Regions from separate parts of the Paenibacillus sp. FSL H7-689 genome, predicted to be linked through region 3. Evidence: riboswitches for the same ligand, from Rfam matches in the RefSeq annotation. Region 3 holds a riboswitch; each other region holds the start of a gene.
What was found. A riboswitch is a leader RNA that binds a small molecule or an ion and turns the genes downstream of it on or off. The one in region 3 is predicted to bind thiamine pyrophosphate.

Region 1: linked by a shared signal. The riboswitch ahead of C170_RS02795 (ABC transporter ATP-binding protein) and the one ahead of thiC (phosphomethylpyrimidine synthase ThiC) in region 3 are both predicted to bind thiamine pyrophosphate.
Region 2: linked by a shared signal. The riboswitch ahead of C170_RS20370 (thiamine phosphate synthase) and the one ahead of thiC (phosphomethylpyrimidine synthase ThiC) in region 3 are both predicted to bind thiamine pyrophosphate.

What each region holds. Positions count from the first base shown of each region.
Region 1 is NZ_ASPU01000005.1:931-7,318, reverse strand. It holds gene C170_RS02800 (radical SAM/SPASM domain-containing protein) at 3-878, opposite strand; TPP riboswitch at 1,096-1,198, shown strand; gene C170_RS02795 (ABC transporter ATP-binding protein) at 1,357-2,121, shown strand; gene C170_RS02790 (ABC transporter permease) at 2,111-2,938, shown strand; gene C170_RS02785 (ABC transporter substrate-binding protein) at 3,106-4,179, shown strand; gene thiM (hydroxyethylthiazole kinase) at 5,106-5,918, shown strand; gene thiD (bifunctional hydroxymethylpyrimidine kinase/phosphomethylpyrimidine kinase) at 5,915-6,388, shown strand, end outside.
Region 2 is NZ_ASPU01000028.1:162,366-168,753, reverse strand. It holds gene C170_RS20400 (C40 family peptidase) at 1-169, shown strand, start outside; gene C170_RS20395 (response regulator transcription factor) at 279-983, opposite strand; gene C170_RS20390 (ThiF family adenylyltransferase) at 1,103-2,152, opposite strand; gene C170_RS20385 (thiazole synthase) at 2,149-2,916, opposite strand; gene thiS (sulfur carrier protein ThiS) at 2,919-3,122, opposite strand; gene thiO (glycine oxidase ThiO) at 3,119-4,291, opposite strand; gene C170_RS20370 (thiamine phosphate synthase) at 4,309-4,971, opposite strand; TPP riboswitch at 5,198-5,307, opposite strand; gene C170_RS20365 (ABC-F family ATP-binding cassette domain-containing protein) at 5,383-6,388, opposite strand, start outside.
Region 3 is NZ_ASPU01000039.1:60,759-67,146, reverse strand. It holds gene C170_RS22140 (Fe-Mn family superoxide dismutase) at 110-1,390, opposite strand; gene C170_RS22135 (alpha/beta hydrolase) at 1,546-2,571, opposite strand; gene C170_RS22130 (IclR family transcriptional regulator) at 2,931-3,674, shown strand; TPP riboswitch at 3,824-3,937, shown strand; gene thiC (phosphomethylpyrimidine synthase ThiC) at 4,355-6,139, shown strand.

The sequences.
Region 1 (6,388 bases), on a different contig from region 3:
TATCAGGCTCCAAATCTCTGACGATAACCGCACTTTCTACACAACTCTTCTACAGCTTCGCGTTTGGAGAAGCCATATACCAGATTGTTCGCTCGCTCACCCTCAATAATCTCCGAGAATGACTTCTCGTGCACATTACCCAGGTTAATCACACCCTCGCCATCGAGACAGCATGGAACCACCGTTCCATCTACAAGCACAGCTGCCTGACCGCGAAGTGCATGGCAAAAGCCTTTACCGTCATCTTCAGGCGCATCCAGACTTGGCCACTGGAACTCATGGTCCTGATTCAGGTATACATTCGGGGCAATTTTGACCCCACTGCCTGGAACTACTTTTTCCTCAATGCGGAAGTCGAGATTGAATTCACGTTCCAATACTTCAAGGGTCTCCCGATTTCGATTCATCTGAGCATTTGTGAAGTTATCCTGCGTCAGATTCCAAAGTCGGAATGAGATGATGACATTGTGCTTAACGGCCTCGTGTACAAAGGACAAAATATGACGCAGGTATCCGTCACGATCTGTTGAACCTTCATGCCCATCGAAGCTGTGCAGGGAGAAATTCATCTGCCGCAGCGCCGGTTTGCCAAGCAATTTATGCTGAGTCTTGGGCAGCAGTGTACCATTCGTTGTAATGTTCACCTTGAGTCCCTTCTCATGTGCGGAATCGAGCAACAGATCTATTTTGGGATGCAACAAGGGTTCACCTTTGACATGTAGATAAATATGATTGGTGTGTGGTTTAACTTGATCCAGTATATTGTTGAAGACTTCAGGATCAATGAATCCTTTGGCACGCTGTGTCTGCGGACAGAAGCTGCATGCCAGATTGCAGATACTCGTGATCTCAATATATACTTTTTTGAACGTTTTCAACTCGGGTCCCCATTCTGCTTCGGAGGGAGAACAATCCCGCCTGCATTTGTGATCCGGCCAATATGCGCCACCACTATTATATCGGGTTAGGGAGCCCAGGTAAATTGTTCAGTTGTTCGGGTCTGACTCCAAGTTCATCTCAAGAATTCTATCACGCTGCCTCTTTACAGTTCATGTTCAAGTGATATATGCTGAACACACAACTGCATATCTTGAACTTTTGCACTAGGGGAGCCTTGCGGCTGAGACGAATATGACTATTCGGACCCTTTGAACCTGATCTGGATCATACCAGCGGAGGGAAGTGGAGCGGCCTTTTAGTAAGCGGAATTTTTTCATGTATGTGAAGATAAATTGCGGATTTAACTTACAGACCCACTCATTTCTCCGGAAATGGGTGGGTCTTTTTTGTTCCTTTTGCAGAGTATAGGATGCCGTTGTTATTGCAGCAGTCTGACATCAAGGGGGTGAGGATCAGATGTATAACCATGTAACCATTCACAACGTAAGCTTTGCTTTTCCCGAAAAAAAGGATTCCCCTGTGCTCTCCAATGTGTCGCTTCAGGTTCAACAAGGAGAATTTGTCTCGCTCATCGGCTCCAGCGGATCAGGTAAAAGCACGCTCTTCAAGCTGCTCGCAGGCTTGCATGAACCAACGGTTGGCACCATCGATATAGCTGATGTCCCGCAAGGACAACGGCTCGGACGAGTCGCCTATATGCCACAGAAAGATCTGCTGTTATCCTGGCGAACCGTCATGGAGAACTGCATGCTTCCTTCCGAGTTTGCACCAGGCCGACAGGACAAGGACAAGTTACGTGCCAACATCCTAGCTGGATTGGCAAGGTTCGGCCTGTCGGGTTATGAACAGGCCTATCCAGATGAATTGTCCGGCGGCATGCGGCAGCGGGTGGCATTGCTTCGTACCTTGCTTACAGGCGGGCAGCTCATGTTGCTGGATGAACCCTTCGGTGCACTCGACGCATTAACCAAACGAGAAATGCATCGCTGGTTGCTGGAGCTGTGGGAGAGCTTTGGCCAAACCGTGATGTTCATTACACATGACATCGAAGAAGCCCTGCTGTTAAGTGACCGTATCATTCTGTTAACTCCAGGAGGGCAAGGTCAGCAGTTGCAGGAGATGACGGTTCCTTTACCACGCCCAAGGCATTCGGACATGATCTACGAACCGGCTCTCGTGCAGATGAGGCAACAACTGGAGGAACAATTGCATGCACGATAGAGCTGAGGTTAGCGTCTGGACGTGGTGTTCAAAGTGGCTCTCGAGGTCGTTTTCCCAATATGGTCTGTTCATTATGCTCATGTTCTTATTACTGGCGATCTGGGAAGTGATTGTGCGTATGGGATGGGTGCCCTCCTTCATCATTCCTGCACCCACGGCCATCGTAAGCTCACTGGTTAAGCATCGCCGTCTGCTGTTGACCATCCATCTGCCTGCTACCTTTATGGAGGTTGTTGTTGGTTTTGTCTTGTCCATAGTGACTGGAATTACGCTGGCAACAGGCATGCATATGAACCGATCGATTGAAAAGGCATTGTATCCCTTCATTGTAATTAGTCAGACCATCCCGCTGATCGCCTTGTCCCCCGTATTTATCTTGTGGTTTGGTTACACGTTGTGGAGCAAAGTCGCGGTGGTATTTTTAATCGCATTCTTCCCCATTGTGGTCAGTACCTACGATGGACTCCGCCAAGGCGATCCGGAGCAGCGTGAACTACTGCTCACCATGGGCGCCAACAAGTGGGATATTTTTTGCAAACTCCAGGTTCCGCTGGCACTTCCCTCTTTTTTCTCGGGGCTAAAGATGTCTGTGGTGTACTGCGTGGTTGGGGCAACGATTGGCGAATGGCTCGGTGGTAGCAAAGGTCTAGGGTACTTCAGCCGTCGTATGTCCAGCAACATGAACACGGATGCGATGTTTGCCGCCATTTTGCTGTTATCCCTGCTTGGGATCGTTTTGTTTGTACTGATTACCTGGCTGGAGAAACGATTTAGCATACGGCGTCATCGTCATGGAGGCAAAAGAAAGGTTGGATAATACTTAGACAGAAATTAGATGTAAATACAGTAGTTACAATCTTCAAAACAAAACATATCTTATGCACAATTTCAGCAGCATCTTCAATCAGTTCACTGTCACATTATCGTTAACATGCTGCTGTCCATTTTCTACAAATCAAAACGATGAAATGAGGAACTTCATTTATGAATAACAAAGGTATATACTCCTTGCTTCCCATCATGCTAATTAGCCTTTTCCTGATCATTAGCGGATGCAGCACCACGAATACTAGCAAAAACACGCCAACAACAGACTCTGCAACTAATGCACAGCAAACAGATCCGTCTGCAACCGAACCAACATCAGAGGCCAAAGATAAACTGTCTATCATGCTCGACTGGTACCCGAATGCAGTACACTCCTTCATCTATGTGGCTCAGGAAAAAGGATACTTTGCAGACCAAGGTCTGGATGTCGAAATTCAGATGCCTGCGGATACCAATGATTCGCTCAAACTTGTTGCTGCCGGAAAAATTGATCTGGCCCTAAGCTACCAGCCCCAAATCTTGCTCGCGCGTGGCGAGAACATTCCTGTACGTTCCATTGCTGCTGTTGTTCGGCACCCGCTTGTGCATCTGTTGACCGAAGCGAATGGCAACGTAAGTTCACCCAAAGATCTTGAAGAAAAGACTGTTGGTTATTCCTCCATTCCTCTGTACGAAGCGATGGTACGCACGATGATCAGTAAGGATGGCGGCAATCCCGACAACATAAATCTGGTCGACGTTGGGTTCGATCTGATTCCTTCGCTGGCTTCCGGACAGGCGGATGCGATTATGGGTGGTTTTATTAACCATGAACAATTGATTTTGGAGAAAGAAGGACATGCCATGAAATCGATTAACCCCGTCGATTATGGTGTGCCTGATTATTATGAATTGGTCCTGACTGCAAGTGAAGCTGGCATTGAAGCAAAAAAAGACCAACTTACCCGGTTCGTCAAAGCGGTCCAGGAAGGACAGAAATATGTGACTGAGCATCCAGAAGAAGCCTTGAGTATTCTGCTCGCTCATGAGAATGAAACATCACCGCTTGACCCGGAGATCGAAACCAAAAGCCTGGCAATTCTGCTACCACTCATGAATGAAGAAGGCCAACCATTTGGTCGGCAGGAAATGGAATCGTGGGAAAATGTACGTGCATGGCTCGTTGAACAGGATTTGATTCCTGAATCGGTGAAAGCCGAGGATGCTTTTATTACTCTGCAAGGAGAGTAAATAAAGGAGAGCAACGCGAATAAAGGAAAAGTGATTGAACATAAAGGGAATGAAAGCAATGTGATTAAAAGTAAAGTTAGCAAGAACGTGAGGATCGGATGCATAAAGGTTTGTGGAATGGAATTGGCCTGAAGCAAGCATCGGAGGATCAGAATTTATAACAATCCTAAGTGGCTTGATGTGCAATTGGGCAGCTTGATATGCGTTTGGGTGGCTTGTTGATATGTATTTGGTAATGTAATTAGCGCTTATCTTCAAGCCTACTGGGAGCTGAAACGCTCCTTAACTTGATCGAAACAGAGCATGCTACGACCGCTAACGAATCTGAGGCGTCCTATTCAGGGATTTGGAGCGGTTGCAGAAATCTAAAGAACCTGAAACATGTTATATCAGAATAAATAGCTGTTTGCAGCGTTTTGGTCAGGAGATTCTGGGAATAACGTGTCTGATGTTCCTTACATTTCAAAAGGAGGACCTGACAGCCAAATAAGACGTCCTGTGTTCTTTAGAAACATCGTCTGACCAGTCGTGCCCGATCATGCCCCAATCAGTTGGGTATCGACCAGCCTGGACCTCTTCAAGACACCGGTTGGATGCTAACATCCATCACACTATCTCTTGCCTGAGTTTGGAGAAATTCACTCTGTTCACTTTCTGTATTTTGTATCGTTTCGTTTTTTATTGTTTCGCTAGATATCGATCAGAATGATTCAATTTGTCTATATCCAGTTCCAAAAATCCATTTTAGTGAGTTATGAAATTGATTTAGATTTTACGTTTCTGCTTTTCCCGCATTAATGCATCTGGCTGTTGTTAGACTCTGCGCCCCAACTCAACAAGGCAACTCATATCCTATTATTCTGTTGAGTGACTCCAGATATCGGACTTCCGCCGATCGGGTTACTTCAAAACAAGGAGGAAATTATATGTCTTATCTGGAACGTGTTCGTACGCAAAATCCGCTGGTACACAATATCACTAACCTTGTCGTGGCTCCCTTCACAGCCAATGGTCTGCTTGCACTCGGTGCGTCCCCTTTTATGGCCTATGCTCATGAAGAGGTCGCTGATGTCGCCAAGATGTCAGGAGCCGTGGTACTCAACATCGGTACACTCGATGACAAAGTCGTTCAGGCAATCCGTCTGGCAGGCCAATCGGCTAATGCGCATCACGTGCCTGTGGTGCTTGATCCGGTTGGAGCTGGCGCAACCACTTATCGCACGGAAACCGTGCAAATGCTCGTTCGTGAACTTCGTCTCACGGTACTGCGCGGCAATGTGGCGGAGGTCGCCAATGTCATCGGTGAGAGTTGGAGTATTAAAGGTGTGGACGCAGGGTCAGGTGAGGGCGACCGAATCGGCATTGCGGAGCGGGCAGCGCATAAACTTGGCTGTATCGTGGTCATTACCGGAAAAGAAGATATTATTACTGATGGACAATCCACATTCCTCACGAGTAATGGTCATGCCCTGCTCACTCAGGTCACAGGTGCTGGCTGTCTACTCAGTTCGGTGATTGGTGCTTTTACAGCCATAGCGGAATCAGGAGCCGATCTTCTAGGCAGTGTTGTTGAAGCGCTCGCGTTTTATGGTGTAGCAGCTGAACTGGCGGCAGAGCGGACAACTCATCAGGGGCCGGGCAGCTTCCAGATTGAATTGTTGAATCAATTGGCACAAGTAACACCCGACCTCTTGGCAGAACGCTCACAGATCTGTCAGATCCGTGGAGGTGCAGTATGAGTATTGCTCAAGCGCTAACCATTGCAGGCTCCGATAACGGGGGCGGCGCAGGAATTCAGGCCGATCTAAAAACATTCCAGGAGCTTGGCGCATACGGCATGACCGTTATCACCGCTATTGCTGCCCAAAATACAACAGGTGTGCAGGGCGTTTTTCCCATCCCTTACGATGGCATTGCCCAGCAATTGGACTCGACCGGCGAAGACTTTCAACCAACCGCAACGAAGACTGGCATGTTATATAGTGCTGAGATTATTCGGCTAGTCGCTGAGAAATGGCAGCAATACCGTTGGTCGAATCTGGTCATCGACCCTGTGATGGTAGCCAAAGGTGGCGCCCCCCTTCTCCAGCAGGAAGCTGTAAAGGCGTTGGTTACGGATCTGTTGCCCCATGCCCTGATCACAACACCCAATATTCCGGAAGCGGAACTGCTTACCGGGATGTCTATCACCAATCTGAGCCAGCGGGAA
Region 2 (6,388 bases), on a different contig from region 3:
ATTCTTCTCCAGTGGTAGCCGTTCTACCGGTTCCAATGTCACGCACGTAGGCGTTTATGCGGGAAATGGTAAGATTCTGCATACGTACGGATCTCCAGGCGTAACCCTCTCTGATCTGGACTCTGGTACTTGGAAGAGAACGTATGTTAAAGCTCGTCGTGTACTTTAGATTCACATCATAGCTAATGAGTAAGGACCGGGGGTATTATCCGGTCTTTTATTTTTACCCTCTTTTTTCCACACTCTAAACTGGTGATTCATGGAACTAACCTAGTAATCTAATTTTTATCATGCAACATATAACCGATCCCACGCACAGTATGAATCAGTTTCACACTTCTTCCCTTATCCACCTTAACCCTCAGATGTTTGATATACACATCCACAACGTTGGTATCCATCGCATACTCATATCCCCATACTTCCCGCAAAATATCACTCCGGGTACATGCTTCATTCACATGCAGGGCCAGAAATTCCAGCAATTCGTACTCTTTTGGTGTTAATGTCAGGTATTCACCCGCACGATTTACCCGTCTTGAACGCAAATTCACTTTAAGATCATGAACTACAATTACTTCTTCGCCCTCTGGTGTTGCATTCGCAAAAACACGCAATAAGTTTCGTATTCTGGCAAGCATTACGGTCATGTGGATAGGTTCCTCCATCACGTCATTAGCTCCATAATCCAGCCATTCCACGATGAACTCAGGAGATGCATTTGAAGTAATAACCAGTAGAGGTATAACCTGACCTTTATCTAACCATCGTTTTAATTCTAATTTCTGATCCTGGCCACAATGTTTCGTCCCCTCTTCCCGGTCTACCAGGATGATCAGGTTAATATGCAACAACGAAGGCTCGACGGATCGATTTAGTTCAGACCACTCCATTCGTTGCACTTCATACCCTTCGCTACATAAAACATCCTGAATAAGGCTGACCTGCTCTCCTGCTCCAATCAGCAAAATGGCTGTTTTCACTCTTTTTCACCCGGCCTGTCTCTATCCCCACTGCTCGCAGCAATGGTTGGTACAGATAGCATGCCGTAAAATGAAAAAGTCCATTCCCTTAAGGGAACAGACTTTGCTTCTTTCTTGCTTTAACCAAAGTAACGATGGACGAGCGTACGTGCTTCAGCTGTGTCTTTTGTTCCGTGTACGAGGACACGTCCATCTTGGAAAATGACCATTCTATGGACTCCTGTTGTAAAAGAAACCAGAAACGGATTGGATTCCACTTTTCCTTCTTGAAGTCTATCCAGACGTTCCGCTGTATGTTGAAGATCAATATTCATGCGCCTTGCAGGTCGGATCTGAACGGTGTCCCTGCCACACAACACATCTGTTTTCTCCAGATTGGACGCAGAAAGATATGGATACGTTGCCGAAGTACCGCAGGAAGGACAGTCTTGCTTTTTCGCACCATCCACATTGATGGATATGTATTCGTTCCTCCACACGTCAAATGACAATAACTTACGTCTCAATGCATTTGCATTGCCACTAAGTAACTTCATCGCTTCTGCGGTCTGATTCGCCGTTACCATCTGTACGGCTTGAGGTATGATGCCAGACGTATCACAGGTATCTCCACCCAGAGGGACTTCACCCAGCAAACAATTTAAACATGGCGTATCTCCGGGCATAAACGTATAGGTAATACCATAACTACCTACGCATCCACCATAAATCCAGGGAATACCGTGCTTCTGTGCCATATCATTAATAAGTAGTCGGGTATCAAAGTTATCCGTTGCATCCATGATCAAGTCTGTATGCTGAACGAGTTCTTCCAACTCATCTACTCTGACGTCCAACACTTTCCCTTCCACATGAACCGTGGAATTAATGGCAGATAAACGTTTTTCCGCCGCCATTGCCTTCGGTATCCGCTCAAGCGCGTCCTGTTCTACATATAATTGCTGCCGCTGCAGGTTACTCCACTCCACATAATCACGATCCACAATCGTTAAGTGTCCGACTCCTGAACGAACTAACGTTTCTGCAATTCCTGTTCCGAGTGCGCCAGCGCCTACAATTAAAACTCTGCTGCCCTTTAATCTGGCCTGGCCTTCCTTGCCAAGTGGCGCGTACCGTTCCTGTCTGGAATAACGATCGGCCTGCTCGGAAGATGTTAATTGATCTGTCATGTATGAACCATTCCTTCCACCGGACTACTGGCTGCTGCATAACGCTTTACGGGAATCATGCCTGCCTCATATGCCAATCTACCCGCTTCTACCCCCAATCGCATCGCTTTAGCCATGCTCACTGGATCCCCTGATCCGGATACGGCTGTATTTAACAACACGCCATCGGCACCAAGTTCCATCGCATAAGCAGCATCTTTTGGGGAGCGCAACCCTGCATCCACAATCACAGGTACAACGGCCTGCTCAATGATGATCTCAAGGTTATAGGGATTGATGATGCCTCTGCCAGCTCCGATAGGAGAAGCGCCAGGCATTACAGCATGTACGCCAAGCAATTGCAGCCTTTTGGCCAGAATGACATCATCTGAAATATAAGGCAATACCGTGAAGCCCTTTTCCAGCAAAATTTCGCAAGCCTTGTACGTTTCAATCGGATCTGGGAGTAACGTCATTCCATCTCCGATGACTTCGACTTTTATCATATCACAAAGTCCTGAAGCCCGCGCAAGCTCAGCAATCCGCACCGCCTCTTCCGCATTGGAAGCCCCCGCCGTATTCGGAAGAAGTGTGTATTTGTTCAAATCCAACGTATCCAGGAAATGCTTCTGATTACGTTCCTCCAGATTCAGACGACGAACAGCAAAGGTTAAAACTTCCGTTTCAGATGCTTCCACAGCCTGACTTTGCACTTCCAGATCGGAAAACTTGCCTGTTCCGAGCAACAATCTGGACTCAAACGTATATTTACCAATGTTCAACATCATCAACCGCCTCCTACAAAATGTACAATCTCAATTCGATCGCCTTCTCTTAATGCCGTCGTTTCATGATACTCACGGGTTAAAATATGCTTGTTCAGCTCTACAACTACAGTCTTGACTTGCAAATCAAAAGATTGGAGTAATTTATCCACACGATTCAATCTGTCTTCAATCTCCATCCGTTGACCATTAACGATGATATTCACTGCACCACTCCCTTTCTGTTCAATCGCTCAGGGCTCAGCGCCTCAATTCCGAGTTCTTCTGAGCTTTTGCCAGCGAGCAACTCAGCGATAAGCCTGCCTGTTATCGCACTAAGCAAGATACCGTTGCGGTAATGTCCAAAGGCGGCGAACAACCCGGGTATACTCTTGCAAGCACCTATATAAGGCAGTCCATCGGGAGTTGCCGGTCTTACGCCTGCCCACGCTCGTATAAATTGTGCTTCCTTCGTCCCAGGCACCCAGTGGGTAGCCGCTGTTAGCAGTTGCTGAACACCCTGTACAGAAACGTTCAAATCCGTTCTGCCTGGCAGACTGGTTGCCCCAAGCCAAACCTCTCCATTGGCTTTGGGAACAATATAGATATCCTCTGCATACACCGTTCTATCAGGTCTGTACCCTGCATGTTCATCTGAGAACTGAACGGCGGCTATTTCACCTTTTACCGACCACACAGGCAAGCTCAGATTCACATGTCTCATCAACTCTTCACTCTGTAATCCAGCCGCTATAATGACATGTTTGCATTTCATCTCACCGATCGATGTGGTGATCCCCTGCACACCGTGTTCGTTTGCTTGCACACGTATATCCTGTATGTCCTCCATAACCCGTGCTCCCAATGCTTGAGCGGATTCTGCATATGCCTTCGTTAGATGGACAGGAAGAATCTCACTCTCGTAAGGTCTGTAGTAGGCTCCATACGTATCTCTGTTAAGCCATGATGCCTCCTGTTGCACAACGGAACGGTCCCACCACACCTCATCAACAGAAGCAGACAACGCAAACTTCCGATTGTCCTTATAACTACTTAATTCACTGTATGAACGAAAAGGAGTTAGGAATCCCTGGCGTTGCAGACCAGTCTCTACCTCACTGAGTGTAGCCATTAGCACCTGTTGCTCGATAAGTAACTGTCTACTCTGCCTGGCGAGCTTAGCCATCAAAGGATGAGCAAAATCCTCACTGTCTGCTGCCAGCATCCCAGCCGCTGCGCAAGAAGTGCCTCCTGCAATCGTCGAACGCTCCAGTAACAGCACATCCTGTCCATGGGAAGCAAGCTCATACGCAATGGCACATCCAACAACGCCTCCGCCTACAATAATCGTTTCTGCATAAATCTTATCCGGTCTATCAGTAATGATCTTTTTCATCCTCTCATCTCCTTGATTCAGCGGCTCAAACTTTCTGTAGCAACGATAGCCTGCCTTAATGATTCAGCGGCCCGATCCGGGGAATCGCTCGCCCATACATTTGAAATCACAGCGACTCCCTGTGAGCCTGCAGAGCGAATAGCGTGAATGTTTCCCGGTTCGATGCCCCCAATCGCCATGACAGGAATGGAAACACCAGAGCACACTTCAGCCAGAGCATATAATCCTCTTGGTTCAAGATCAGGCTTACTGTTGGTTGAGTAGACATGCCCGAAGAAAAGGTAATCGGCTCCCCGTTCTTCAGCGATTTTTGCCTCATCGATTGAATGAACAGATACACCCAGACGAATTCGCTGGACATTGCTTATAACAGCAGGGTTGTAGTTACGTATAGCCTCTTGCCCCCAATGCACACCGCCATAGATGTCATTCTGTGGTGGCAGTTCTGAACCATTGATAACGATGCGACAAGACGGAACGCCAACACCACGCAGACTTTCAGCCCAACCGATCTTTTGTTGCCACGAGAGTTGTTTCTCTCGTATATGGATGTAGTCCACCCATGGCCAAACGTCCTTTGCAGCTTTTACAAAAGATGCTTGATCCCCTGCACCCGTAGATACAACATGCAGTTCAAATGATCCGTGTACACGTTCATGATAAATTACCGTACTTTTCATCTCCTTCCATGCGTGAATGCTATGAAAACACAAAAAAGCCACTCCCGTAGGGGAGTGGCTGCGTATTAATTATAGGACCAGATGACTGACTGATACATACAGTTCATTTCGTGCAATAAAGCTATAGACCTTATAGCCATAACGTTATACACGCAACTGCATGTTTCAATTTACTAAGCAAGACGGTTGAATTCTTTCGAATTGCCGTTTGCTCACGTCATTCACTGAAACGCGCTCGCCACTTCCCTACGCTGGTATGATCCAGATCAGGTGCAAAGGGTCCGGAATCGCATTCTTCCATCTCAGCCACATCGTGCGGCCCCCCTAGTGTTCATATGAAGTTGTAGCCTATGTTACCATAGAAGGATTTTTTTGTCACTGTTCATTTCTGTTAAACGTTGCTTGAATTGTCTAGTTTTTCTCAGACCATTCTTCGACATTCCATGTTTTGGTGACCCAACCCTCGTAAAAATCAGGTTCATGAGATACCAGCAACACCGTTCCCTTAAATTCTTGCAAGGCACGTTGCAACTCCGCTTTGGCTGTTACATCCAGATGGTTCGTCGGCTCATCGAATAGAATCCAGTTGCTTTCACGCATCAAGAGTTTGCATAAACGAACCTTCGCTTGTTCTCCACCACTCAGCATGTTAAGCGGACGGGTAATGTGCTCATTTTTCAACCCGCAACGAGCGAGATGACCCCGGACTTCATTCTGGGTCAAATGTGAAAACTCATTCCAGACATCCTCAATCGGCGTGATATTCCCAGCACGAACTTCCTGCTCAAAATATGCCGTTTCGAGATAATCTCCCAAAAAGGTTTTTCCACTGAGTGGAGATATTTTGCCCAAGATGGTTTTCAGCAGCGTCGATTTACCCACACCATTACAACCTACGATGGCAATTTTCTCACCACGTTCAATTGTCATTGTCATCTTAGGCAGCAAAGGATACGTATATCCAATTTCAAAATCAATGCCCTCAAAGACCGTTTTGCTACTCGCACGGGCATCCTTGAATTTGAACGTTGGTTTGGCCGCTTCATCTGGACGATCAATACGTTCAATTCTGTCCAGCTGTTTCTCCCGGCTCTTCGCTCGACCTGAAGTTGAAGCACGTGCCTTGTTACGCTGAATGAAATCTTCCTGCTTCTTGATGTACTCTTGCTGCTTCTCGTACGCATCAATATGCTGGGCTTTATTCATATCAGCCATCTCAAGGAACTTGTTATAGTTCGCTGCATATCTCGTTAATTTGGCAAATTCCAAATGATAAATGACATTTACTACTTCATTCATGAATTCCGTGTCATGGGAGATTAAGAGGAACGCATGAGGGTAGTCCTTCAGGTAACGTGACAACCATTCAATGTGCTCTACATCCAGATAGTTGGTCGGCTCATCCAGCAAAAGGGCT
Region 3 (6,388 bases):
GCAAGTCTCTTTTACAGGAGGCTTGCTTTTTTGTCTACACCAAAAGAGATATCTTTCAGTCATTCGGCTGGAGATATCTCTTTTTTCTCTAAACCATCTAACCCCAAGCTTAATAAGGCGGCCACAACAACTTGCGTGCCGTTTCGTAACGCTCGGCCACAGCGGGCCAGTAGACAACGTTCCACCAATCTTCGATATACTTTTTGCGTTCATTCTGATGTTTCAGATAGTAGGCATGTTCCCACACATCCAGTGGCAGGAGTGGTACGATATCGGACTGGGACAGGTTCTGGTGTTTTTCCGCCTGCAAAATCTCCAAACGATGTGCTCTCGGGCTCCAGACAAGCATCGCCCAGCCACTGCCTTCCACCTTGTTCGCGGCTTCTGTGAATTGATTCTTAAACGCTTCATAACTCCCGAAATCTCGCTTGATCTGCTCTGCGAGCATACCGGAAGGTTTGCCGCCGCCAGCAGGGTTCATAATTGTCCAGAAGATCGTATGCAGGTAGTGGCCTGCCCCGTTGAAGGCAAGTTCACGTTCCCAATGTTTGATGAGTTCAAAGTTATTCTTTTTTCGCGATTCCGCCAGCTTCTTCTCTGCTACATTTAGTCCGTCCACATAAGATTGATGGTGTTTGTCATGATGGATACGCATCGTCAGCTCATCAATATGTGGCTCCAGCGCATTGTACGCATAGGGGAGAGGCGGCAGTGTGTGTCCTCCAATGGGAACCGGCTTTTCTTTTACAGGAGGTGCTGTAGAGCTGGGTGTGGCTTGTGTTGTTCCGGTAGAAGGCGTTTGAATGGTTGCGGATTGGATCTGAGCTGAAGCCGCAGGTGCATTTATATTTCCCTCTGGAGAAGTTGGAGCTTCTGAAGCTTGGCGATGGACGCTTCCTGACTCTGACGTATGCAACGCATTTTCCAGAAAAAGTGATGGCTCCGAATCCGTTTCACGCAAGATGCCCGGTTGGCCAAGCGTATCCAAAACGCCCAGAAAATACTCCGATTCGCGGATAAAATGCAGAATGAGTACTTTGGCAAGCGGAACAGCTTGCACAGCAGCACTTTGCTCCAGAAGAACATACAGCTGTTTGATGAACTCCCTCGATTGCTTACGAGCTGCCGCCACAAGTTGATCGATACAACGAACGATGTAGGGGGCTGGTGGATGGGTTGCGGGCAATAGCTGTTTTAAAAGCTGATTGGCTACTCGCTCACTGTTTGCAAAGGTAACCTCCCATTCCTCCAGTAGCTTGACGTATGGGGGCTCCAGATCAGGAACCAGGGCACGAATGACGAGTGTATGTTCTTTCTCCTGCTCTTTCCAGAAACGGATTTCCTCCAATGTCCGCAGAGGCAGAAGGTGACCATATTCATACCAGTTCATCTATGTTGAACCTCCTTCAGATGAAATTCATTGCATGCAGACCCTCTGTTCATGCGTCCCAAGAGTATATTCTCCGAGCTTGTTGTCCTATGAGTGAAAAAAAAGAGCCCCTGAGGGCTCTGGAATCAACGAAAAGTTCGGTGATTGAAATTTGGTTATTCTCCATTATTCGTGTTTTGCACATCGTCACTGCTTGTTTTCGTTACATGACTCAGGAAAGTTGAGACACGGCGCAGATATTCCTTTGGATGCTCCCGGAAGATCAACTCATGATGCGCATCCTGGACAATCCATACATCCGAGTACGGATTGGTCTGGTTGGCGGCGAGTTGCTCCGCAATTGGATAAGGCGCCTTCTCGTCCTCTGTACCATGGATGAAGAAAATCGGGAACGGATAATCTTCCTTTTTCACTTCCTGGTATGGAATCTGTTGTAATCCGGTACCATTCAGAACAGGGAACAACAGTTTCATGATCTCCAGTGTAGGCTGACGTGGCAGATCGATCTGGTTGTGAATGTTGTGGTACAGCGTATCTGGCTCCAGCAGGAACGCACTGTCCAGAATCATTGCATCCACTTCCTTCGTAATCAGTCCGGTTTGTAACGCTGTACCGGCACCCATCGAGAAGCCCCAGACAACCAGTTCCTGCGCACCACGTTGCTTGGCGAACTGGATCGCACCGAGCAGTTGCTGTGACTCAGCTTTGCCACCTGTGGCTACAGCTTTGTTCACCTGTGAGGCGAAGCCATAATCGAACATGACCACGTTAAACCCAAGTTGATGGGCATAATGTGCCAGGTCATACATGGGTACCCATGTTTCTTCACGATTAGCACCATAGCCGTGACTGAAAATAATCGTTTTGCTTGCAGCATTGTCAGCAGGTATATACCATCCCTGCATCGTGCGGCTGCCATCCGCTGCCGGGAACGTGATGTCTTCATACTTCATGTTCTTGGCTTGCATCGGATTGGAGAAGACAGGCGCTACCGTTGGATTGGATAATACCCATGCGATATAACCATGCAGTGCAATAAAACAAAACAGTAGAAAAAATACAACGGAGAGCAGCAACGCTACGATAATATGTTTGAACCGAATCAGCCTCGGTGATAGGGAAGAGGGCAGATCGGACACTTTTGTTTGCAGCGGGGCTTCGCTCTGGGATGATTGATACATGAATGCCCCTCCTTTGAAGTTCAGTTGAAGATAACAACGACATGTAAAGAGAATTGCGTCGATTTCAGAGCCTGCTTCAGAGCGATATCTTAATGTAATATATCTTTATCGTATGTTCCAATATAGTCAAAGTCAATTGATTGAGGGCATTTGTTACGCAATTGTTATATAGTTCTTAAGATATATGGGTAACATTACCTTAGTGTGTAAATTACAGGGGATTAAGTCTTATAAAAAGGAAAAATTTACACGTTGGCCTATTTTAATTTTGGCTCTTTTTGGTTTACAGATGAGACCGTTTCTCATATAATTTATGTAACCAAGTTTCATGTGATGAAACATGAGGAGGGCATTATGCCATGGAAGATCGCAAGTTAACCGTCCGGGCTGTGGAACGGGCGCTGGATATATTATTATGTTTTACCACACGCAGTGATCTGGGACTCACCGAAATTGCCAGCCAGATCGGCCTGCACAAAAGTACAGTCCACCGCTTGATGGCTACGCTGGAGGATCGAGGGTTCGTGATCCGCGATGCAGCAACAGAGAAGTACCGACTTGGCATCCGAATCTGGGAGCTGTCAGCTCATATGTCCCGCAGTGATGATCCCGCTATTCTGCTGTTGCCTGCGATGGAGCGACTGAGAGATCGATTGGGGGAGACCGTGAGTCTGTACCTGCGTGATGGGAGTGAACGGATTCGAATTCAGGCTGTGCAAAGTGATCAGGCGATCCGCCGAGTTGCTCCCGTTGGTGTTAGACTCCCGCTGTCTGTGGGGGCTTCCAGCAAAGTCCTGATGGCGTTTGCCACGGACGAGGATCGTGAAGAACTGATGAACGGGCCGGAATGGCCGGTGTTTATTGATCCCGCGGTGTATTTGGCGCAGATGGGAGATATCCGGGATAACGGATATGCCACAAGTTACGAGGAACGTGAGCCGGGAGCTGCCGCGGTATCGGTACCGATTATGGATCGCAGAGGCAATATTGCAGCCGCACTCTCGGTCTCAGGGCCTGTCAGCCGACTTTCACAGGAGACATTGCATGAATACGCACCTGTGTTGAAGGATGCTGCTACGCAAATGGGGCTCATGTTATCCTGATGTTGATGTAAGTTTTTTCTCCAATAGAGTTTGATCATTTGGAATATAAAGGTTGTTTTTATGTTCCGGTTGCGCTACTCTGTAATGGACGGCCCAGCGGGGCCAGCTTCATTGAATATGAACGGCGGCTTATGTAAGCTGCAACTAATTAACGTTACTGGGGGAGTCCGAATTGTCCGGACTGAGACGGAATCGCATGAGATTCCGGACCCTTTGCACCTGATCTGGATCATACCAGCGTAGGGAAGTAATCGGCGATATGACCACAACCACCACATGATGTGACCCTTGTAGGGCTCCGTTAAGGAGCTGCATAAAGGTGCATTATTGGTGATGGACATAAAAGTCGGTTCCTTCGGGGACCGGCTTTTTTATATACAGGGAACGGGCGATATAGCGCGGATTTTATGGGCTTCTTTTTCGATAACCTGCGGAAGTGGGCTTGGATGAGGAGGGAAGTCTTATAGATCGATGATCTGTGGCAGCCTCCGTCTGTTGTTAACTGTACATGAAAAGTGTCTCCCCTGGTCTGGTGTAGGATCGCTCTTTCTTCTCTGCATTGCGCATGATTTGGGACAGGTACGTAAGCGAGCTAATGATGAAACCAACCAAACAAGCGACGAACACTGAGGAGGAGACAAGTGAACATGAGTACAGGAAATCAAACGGGACAACAAGCGATGGAACAGGAACATAACGGTCAGCAGGTGGAAAAAGAAACAGGGGCGGCCGGACGGGTCCAGCCCTTTCCGGGCAGCCGCAAAGTCTACATTCAGGGCTCACGGCCGGACATTGCTGTACCGGAGCGTGAGATAGCCCTTCATGACACAAATACTCCCCAAGGGGTGGAGCATAACGAACCGCTGCGTGTCTACGATACGAGCGGCCCGATGACCGATCCCGAATTTCATGCGGATATCCGCGCAGGTCTGCCATCCCTGCGCACACGTTGGATCACAGAGCGCGGCGATGTTGAAGCTTATCAGGGCCGTACAGTTAAACCGGAGGATAACGGACTGAAACCCGGAGGGAAGAGAGCCGGCGCTGAAGAGTACCCCGGATTACGTGGCAAACCGCTGCGGGCACAGCCAGAACGCTGCGTGACTCAGATGCACTACGCGAGACAGGGAGTCATTACGGCTGAGATGGAATTCGCCGCCATTCGTGAAGGCGTGGAGCCGGAATTTGTGAGACAGGAGCTGGCGAGTGGACGGGCCATTCTGCCATCCAACATCAATCACCCGGAGAGTGAGCCGATGTTGATCGGTCGTCATTTTCACGTGAAGATCAATGCCAACATAGGTAACTCTGCTGTATCTTCTTCCATTGAGGAAGAGGTGGAGAAGATGACCTGGGCGGTACGATGGGGATCGGATACGGTGATGGATCTGTCCACAGGCAAAAACATTCATACCACCCGGGAATGGATTATCCGCAATTCACCTGTGCCGATTGGTACGGTGCCGCTGTATCAGGCGCTGGAGAAGGTGAATGGCGAAGCGGAAGCGCTGACCTGGGAGTTGTACCGTGACACACTCATTGAGCAGGCAGAGCAGGGCGTGGACTACTTTACGATTCATGCAGGTGTACTGCTGCGTTATATCCCCATGACCGCCAAGCGAATGACAGGTATTGTGTCTAGGGGTGGTTCCATTATGGCAGCATGGTGCCTTGCGCATCATCAGGAGAATTTTTTGTACACCCATTTTGAAGAAATCTGCGAGATTATGAAAAGGTATGATGTGGCGTTCTCACTGGGAGATGGACTTCGTCCAGGCAGTATCTACGATGCGAATGACGAAGCTCAGATGGCGGAACTGGCCACGCTTGGGGAACTGACGCAGATCGCATGGAAGCATGATGTGCAGGTGATGATCGAAGGCCCGGGTCATGTGCCGATGCATAAGATCAAGGAGAATGTGGACTTGCAGATGGAGATCTGTAAAGAAGCACCGTTCTACACACTTGGGCCGCTAACGACCGACATTGCGCCAGGATATGATCACATCACATCCGCCATTGGGGCAGCCATGATTGGCTGGTTCGGCACGTCCATGCTCTGTTATGTTACGCCAAAAGAACATTTGGGCCTGCCCAACAAGGATGATGTGCGGGAAGGGGTCATCGCCTACAAGATCGCAGCTCATGCCGCCGATCTGGCGAAAGGCCATCCGCGTGCTCAACGCCGCGATGACGCATTGTCCAAGGCACGTTTTGAGTTCCGCTGGCGGGACCAGTTCAACCTGTCACTGGACCCGGAACGGGCATTATCCTACCATGACGAGACGCTGCCAGCAGAAGGGGCCAAGGAAGCTCATTTCTGCTCCATGTGCGGACCAAAGTTCTGTAGCATGCGCATTACGCAGGACATTCGTGCCTTTGCCGCAGACAAAGGGTTGTCCGAGAATGGGGCTGTAGCTGCCGGGATGCAGGAAAAGGCCGAGGAATATCGGACACGCTCCTAGGCGCCGGTACAGCGCAAGCTGGGCAGTCTGAAATAGAGATAAAGCCGTTTCTCTCTGTCATTGCAGAGAAGAACGGCTTTTTTTAGTTTTATGTCATGTATGTATTCTTAACCATACTCAGCCTTTATCAGAATTAGCTTTGTGATTAAGTGTGGTCCATATCTTATACAGAATTCCTGCGATAACGAATAAAAGAGCATCACTGAGTTTTGGTGCTCCTCCGTATAGAAATGCGGAACAGGAAAAACC